2 regions of the Lysobacter sp. ESA13C genome follow, and region 1 is predicted to be linked to the other one. Evidence: riboswitches for the same ligand, from Rfam matches in the RefSeq annotation. Region 1 holds a riboswitch; the other holds the start of a gene.

Region 1 (3,397 bases):
CGGCAGCAGGAAGACGGTCGAGCCCAGCAACAGCAGCGAGAAGCCGACCAGGAACCAGAAGATCGCCGGCCAGTGCGCCCAGCCGAGGATCCAGCCGCCGATGATCGGCGCGATCGCCGGCGCCACGCCGAAGATCATCGTCACCTGGCTCATCAGGCGCTGGGCATCGTCGCCGTGCAGTACGTCGCGGATCACCGCGCGCCCGACGATCAGTCCGACACCCGCCGAAAGCCCCTGCACCGCGCGGAAGAACAGCAAGGTCGACAGATCCGTCGACAGCGCACAGCCCACCGACGCCAGCGTGAACACGCTGAGCCCGCCGATGATCACGCGGCGGCGCCCGATCGTGTCCGACAAGGGCCCGTGGACGATGCTCATGAGCGCATAGGCGATCAGATAGACGCTGATGGTCTGCTGCATCGCCAGCTTGTCGGCGCCCAGCTCGGCGCCCATGACCGGGAACGCCGGGAAAATCGTGTCGATCGAGAACGGCCCGAACATCGCCAGGCCGCCGAGCAGCAAGGCCAGCCGGCGGATCGACAAGGTCTTCGTGGCCGGAGCAGGATCGGGTGCGGAGGTATTAATCGGAGGTCACCAATCGGAGAGCGTCGGCTCGGGGCCTCAGCTGGGAGCGTGAGCGGCGTGAGTGTCGATCGGCACCTCGTCGGGCGGGCCCTTGAGTTCGACCACATTGCCTTCGGGATCGAACAGGTACTGCGACGGGCCCTCGCCCTCGGCGCCGTAGCGCGAGCCGAAGTCGCCGATGCGCACGCCGTGCGCCTGCAGGTGGGCGACGATCGCCTCGCGGTCGAAGGGCTCGGCGCGCAAGCACAGGTGATCCATGTTGCGGGCCTCGGCCCCGGCCGGCGCGCCGCCGAGGCGGCCGAGCTTGCCCTGGACGTCGACCAGGTCGATCAGGGACAGGCCGGCGCGCAGCTGCACCAGGCCGATCGCGTCCTGGCGCCGTTCCAGCCGGCAGCCCAGTACGTCGCAATAGAAAGCGATCATCGCCTCGGTGTCGCGTACGCGCAGCACCACGTGATCGAGTTGCAGCAGTTGGAACGGGGGACGGTCCATGCAGGAAGCTCCGGAAGGGACCGCGACCATGTTACGGCGAATCGGCCTTCCTGAACCGGGTCGCGGCGTCGAAACCCGGGATGAAGCCGGCTGCCGCCAGCCCCGGCAACGTCGCCCCGAAGCCGCCGCTGCGGCTATAATCGCGGCTTGAAACACCCGGTGGGAGAAGCGGCCCGGCCCCCCAGCCAGACCGCTGCCGAAGGCGCAACGCCCGTAATCGCTCAGGCCCCATACCGCCGCGTGTACAAAACTCTGGAGAGACCGCCTGCGTACGCTGAGACAGCGGGGCAGAACCGGCGCCGAAGGGGCACGAAGCGAGCGCGGACAGGAGCGGCCCCCGGGCCATCCCCTCCCCTAGCTGCCTGACCGCAGCACGCTTTTAAACTCTCAGGCAAAAGGACAGAGGGGCGCCTCGCGTGCGGCACCGCACGCTGCCTTCGGACGCCCCTGCCATGAGCCCAGCCGCCAACAGCGCAACTTCCTTGCGCGACCTCGAGCACCACGACGCCTTCATCGAGCGCCACATCGGCCCCAACGACGCCGAGATCGGCCACATGTTGGAGCAGGTCGGCTACGACTCGCTCGAAGCCCTGACCGACGCCATCGTCCCCGGCTCGATCAAGTCGACCCAGCCGCTGGCCCTGCCGGCCGCGATCAGCGAAGTCGAAGCGCTGGCCAAGATCCGCGCCATCGCCACCAAGAACCAGGTGTTCCGCAGCTTCATCGGCCGCGGCTACTACGGCACCCACACCCCGAACGTCATCCTGCGCAACATCCTCGAGAACCCGGCCTGGTACACGGCCTATACGCCCTATCAGGCGGAGATCTCGCAGGGCCGCATGGAGGCGCTGATCAACTTCCAGACCATGGTCGCCGACCTCACCGGAATGGAGATCGCCAACGCCTCGCTGCTCGACGAAGGCACCGCCGCCGCCGAGGCGATGACCCTGGCCAAGCGTTCGGCCAAGTCCAAGTCGGACACCTTCTTCGTCTCCAGGAACATCCACCCGCAGACCCTGGAAGTGCTGCGCACCCGCGCCGAACCGCTGGCGATCGAACTGCACATCGGCGACGACGCCGAGGCGGCGACGGTCGACGCCTTCGGCGCCCTGCTGCAGTACCCGGACACCTTCGGCGCGGTCAAGGATTACCAGGGCGTCGCCGACGCCGTGCACGCGCGCGGCGGCATCGTCGCCGTGGCCAGCGACCTGCTCGCGCTGACCCTGCTCAAGGCACCGGGCGAATGGGGCGCCGACATCGTCGTCGGCAACACCCAGCGCTTCGGCGTGCCGTTCGGTTTCGGCGGCCCGCACGCTGGCTTCATGGCCTGCCGCGACGCCTACAAGCGCTCGATGCCCGGCCGTCTGATCGGCGTCTCGGTCGACACCGACGGCAAGCCCGCCTACCGCCTGACCCTGCAGACCCGCGAGCAGCACATCCGCCGCGAGAAGGCGACCAGCAACATCTGTACCGCTCAGGTGCTGCTGGCGGTGATGGCGAGCATGTACGCCGTCTACCACGGCCCCGATGGCCTGACCCGCATCGCCCGCCGCGTCCACCGCCAGGCCACGATCCTCGCCGCCGCACTCGGCAAGGCCGGCATCGCCGTCGGCAGCGGCTTCTTCGACACCCTGCACGTCAGCGGCATCGACGCGAACGCGATCCACGCCAAGGCCCGCGCAGCCAACATCAACCTGCGCGAGATCGATGCCGGCAGCCTCAGCATCAGCCTCGACGAAACCGTGACCCGCGACGAACTCGTCGCCCTGGCCGGCGCGTTCGGCGTGCAGCTCGACATCGACGCGCTCGACCGCGAAGCCGTCGACGCGATCCCGGCCGCGCTGGTGCGTACTTCCTCGTTCCTGCAGCACCCGGTGTTCAACACCCACCACAGCGAACACGAACTGCTGCGCTACATGCGCTCGCTGGCCGACAAGGACCTGGCGATGGATCGCACGATGATCCCGCTGGGCTCGTGCACGATGAAGCTCAATGCCACTGCCGAGATGATCCCGGTGACCTGGCCCGAGTTCGGCAACATCCATCCGCTCGCCCCGGCCGACCAGACCACCGGCTACACCCAGCTGATCGACGAGCTCGAGGCGATGCTGGTCGAGTGCACCGGCTACGACGCGGTCAGCCTGCAGCCGAACTCCGGCGCCCAGGGCGAATACGCCGGTCTGCTGGCGATCCGCGCCTATCACCGCTCGCGCGGCGAAGGCCATCGCGACATCTGCCTGATCCCCGACTCCGCGCACGGCACCAACCCGGCCTCGGCGCAGATGTGCGGCATGACCGTGGTGGTGACCAAGACCGACAG
Region 2 (3,397 bases), on a different contig from region 1:
CCGTGCTCGCCGCCTGCGGTGGCGACCGCGCGAGCCTGCGCGCCGCCTACTGGGTCGTCGACGGCGGGCTCGCGCTCGGCGCCGTGCTGGGCCTGTTCGCGGCCCTGCGCCATCGCCGCCATCCGGCGCAGCGTTTGCGCGAAGGCGCGCGCCTGCCGGTGTTCGGCCTGGTCTGGCTCGACGACGCGCGGCTGCCGCACCTCAGCGACTGGCAACGGCGCGAAGGCGTGTTGCGCTGGCGTCGCGGCGGTCACGCCTGGATGATCGGCGCGGTGCTGTTCGGCCTGCCGAGTTCGACCGGCGCGAGCAGCGGCATCGGCGTGTTGCTGATCGCCATCGCGCTGGCCTGGTTCAGTCTGATCCTGCAGGCCTGCGTCGCCGCGACGCTCGATGCCGACGCCCTGCTGGCGAGCACACCGCGCGCGCCGCATCGGCTGGCTCAGGCGGCCTGGCGGTATCCGGCCTTCGCCTTGCTCTGCGCCCTGGCATTCGCGAGCGTCGGCGCTGCGTTGTTGTCGCTGACCTGGCGTGCTGCGCCGGTATTGCTCGCGATCCTGCTCATCCTTTCATGGCCGGCGCTGCTTGCGCTGCGTCCCCTCCTTCACCGGCCTTTGTCGCGATGACCGTCCTGCTCGAACTCGAAGGCCTGCAGCACCGCTACGACGAGCACGCGGTGCTGCACGGCATCGATCTGCGCTTGCAGGCCGGCGAGTTCGCCGCGCTGATCGGTCCGAACGGTTCCGGCAAGACCACCCTGCTGCATTGCCTGGCCGGGCTGCAGCGGGCGAGCGCGGGGCGCGTGTTGATCGGCGGCCACGACCTCGCCCGCGCACCGCTGCAGGCGCGGCGCCTGCTCGGCTTCGCAGTCGACCCGGCGCGTCTGCCGCCGTTGTTGACCGGTCGCGAATGCCTGCGTCTGTTCGCCGGTACGCGCGAGCTCAGCGAAATTCCCGCGCCGACGCTGGCCCTCGCCGAGACCCTGGCGCTGGCGCCGATGCTGGATCGCCGCATCGGCCAATACTCGCTCGGCACCCGCCAGAAACTGGCGATCGCGCTGGGTCTGCTCGGCGAGCCGCCCTTGCTGGTGCTCGACGAACCGCTCAACGGCCTCGACCCGCTCAGCGCCTACGCGCTCAAACGCCATCTGCAGCAGCTAGCTCTCGATCGCGGCACCGCCGTGTTGCTGGCGACCCATTCGCTCGACGTCGCCGAGCGCTTCATCAGCCGCGCGCTGTTGCTGATGGACGGGCGCCTGCGTCGTGATTGGCCGGCCGACGAGCTCGATGCGATCCGCGCCGACCCGCAGCGGTCGCTGGAGCAGTCGATGGTCGAGGCCTTGGCGGACGAGCGGCCGGCAGATGCGGAGTAGTTTGGGGCAGCGGCGCGACGCCATCGTCTTACGGCCGGTGGCGTCGTCGATGCCATTGCGTGGTCGCGGCTCGCGCCGGTCCTACTCAAGAGCGACGCCGCTCCTACCCAAGAGCGACGCCGCTTCAAGGGTAGGCCCACGGGGATTTCCTTCGGTCGCAAGCCGCGACCGCGATCCCGCAAACATCGGCGCTACCGATGAGCCCCGGCTCCGGATGCGCCACCCAACTGCTACCATGCCCCCGTTGCAGAAGAGTGGCGCCGGCCGAAGGCCGCTGCCCGCCGAAGGCGCAGGCTCCCATAATCGCTCAGGCTCGGCCCTTCATCGGCCGGAACACTGCAACGAACACGCCGATCTGGAGAGAGGCCGCGACGCGGCCCACCGAAGGGGCAAGCGGCCGCTGTCGCGACAGCGCGCCGCCCAAACTCTCAGGTAAAAGGACAGCGGGAGCGGCACCGCGGCCTTCGGGCCACGGAGACAGGCAAGCGCATGCGGCTCACGGCCGCGCCTGCGCTTGCCGTGCCGCCCGGCCGCGTCCTCATCGCAGCGGCGCGCTCGCGTCTTCGTGCCCGGCCGCGGTTCATTCGTGCCCGCCCGACGGAGAACCGCCGTGTTGCTGCAACTGATCTATCTCATCGCCATCAGCGCCGAAGCCATGACCGGCGCGCTCGCCGCCGGCAAGCGGCGCATGGACCTGTTCGGCGTCGTCATCATCGCCAGCGTCACCGCGCTCGGTGGCGGCTCGCTGCGCGACATCGTGCTCGGCCACTACCCGCTCGGTTGGGTGCGGCATCCCGAGTACCTGGGCTACACCATCGGCGCGGCGATCGCCGCGACCTTCCTGGCCAAGAAACTGCACCGCTTGCGCCGCGCCTTCCTCTGGCTGGATGCGCTCGGCCTGATCGCCTTCACCCTGATCGGCTGTTCGGTCGCGCGCGAAGGCGGGCACGCGCCGGTCATCGTCGTCATCGCCGGCATGTTGACCGGCGCGTTCGGCGGCGTGTTGCGCGACGTGCTGTGCAACGAGATCCCGCTGGTGTTCCAGCGCGAGTTGTACGCGGTGATTTCGCTGCTGACCGGCGTGGCCTATCTGGCGATGCTGCGCTTCGGCGTCGCCGAGAACCTGAGCGTGCTGCTCTGCCTCGGCGGCGGCTTCGCCCTGCGCCTGTTGGCGATCCGCTACGAGTGGGAGATGCCGAAGTTCGTTTATCAGTGAGCGTCGGCGCAGCCTGCGCTGCAGAGCTCGCTCAAGCGTCTTCGGACAGCGCCTGCGCGACCCGTTCGCGGATGGCCGGCACCAGCTCGCGTTCGAACCAGGGGTTGCGCTTGAGCCAGAGATTGTTGCGCGGGCTCGGATGCGGCAGCGCCACCGTATGCGGCCAGCGCTCGCGCCAGGACGCGACCGCGGCGGTCAACGTGTCGCCGGCGTCGGGCAGGTGATAGGCCTGCGCGTACTGGCCGATGACCAGGGTCAGGCGCAGCCGCTGGAACTGCGCCAGCAGACGCCGGCGCCAGGCCGGCGCGCACTCGGGCCGCGGCGGCAGGTCGCCGGACTTCGTGGTGCCGGGATAGCAGAAGCCCATCGGCAGGATCGCCACCTGGTCAGCGTCGTAGAAGCGTTCGCGATCCAGACCGAGCCAGGCGCGCAGGCGTTCGCCGCTGGCGTCGTCGAAGGGCAGGCCGCTCGCATGCACCTTGCGGCCGGGCGCCTGTCCGGCGATCAGGATGCGCGACTGCGCGCTCATCTGCAGCACCGGCCGCGGGCCATCGGGCAGATGCGCGGCGCACAGCCTGCACGCGCGAACGTCGGCGAGCAGGGCGGCAAGGGATTCCATCGGCATCGGTTCCGGCAAGAAGGCGGCGGCGGTCGGCTTTGCGCGAGCAAGCAGCGGCCGAGTGTTGGTCGCGGCGCAAAACCCTGTCAAGCCGCGAACCCGCAGCGCAGGGCGGCAGCGCAAAAGACGACGCCGGCGCGAGGCCGGCGTCGTCGTTGCAGCGCTAGCGGGCGGAGACGTTATGCAGTGATGT

Evidence for each region. Region 1 has a riboswitch for glycine ahead of gcvP (aminomethyl-transferring glycine dehydrogenase). Riboswitches for the same ligand answer to the same signal wherever they lie in the genome.
Region 2: linked by a shared signal. The riboswitch ahead of LC490_RS02945 (trimeric intracellular cation channel family protein) and the one ahead of gcvP (aminomethyl-transferring glycine dehydrogenase) in region 1 are both predicted to bind glycine.

Annotation. Positions count from the first base shown of each region.
Region 1 covers NZ_JAHXYK010000005.1:520,823-524,219, reverse strand. Annotated here, with positions in the region: gene LC490_RS13635 (multidrug effflux MFS transporter) at 1-543, opposite strand, end outside; gene LC490_RS13630 (VOC family protein) at 622-1,077, opposite strand; glycine riboswitch at 1,320-1,490, shown strand; gene gcvP (aminomethyl-transferring glycine dehydrogenase) at 1,530-3,397, shown strand, end outside.
Region 2 covers NZ_JAHXYK010000001.1:656,986-660,382, forward strand. Annotated here, with positions in the region: gene LC490_RS02935 (hypothetical protein) at 1-623, shown strand, start outside; gene LC490_RS02940 (ABC transporter ATP-binding protein) at 620-1,369, shown strand; glycine riboswitch at 1,607-1,714, shown strand; glycine riboswitch at 1,715-1,821, shown strand; gene LC490_RS02945 (trimeric intracellular cation channel family protein) at 1,980-2,585, shown strand; gene LC490_RS02950 (uracil-DNA glycosylase family protein) at 2,617-3,204, opposite strand; gene LC490_RS02955 (MFS transporter) at 3,384-3,397, opposite strand, start outside.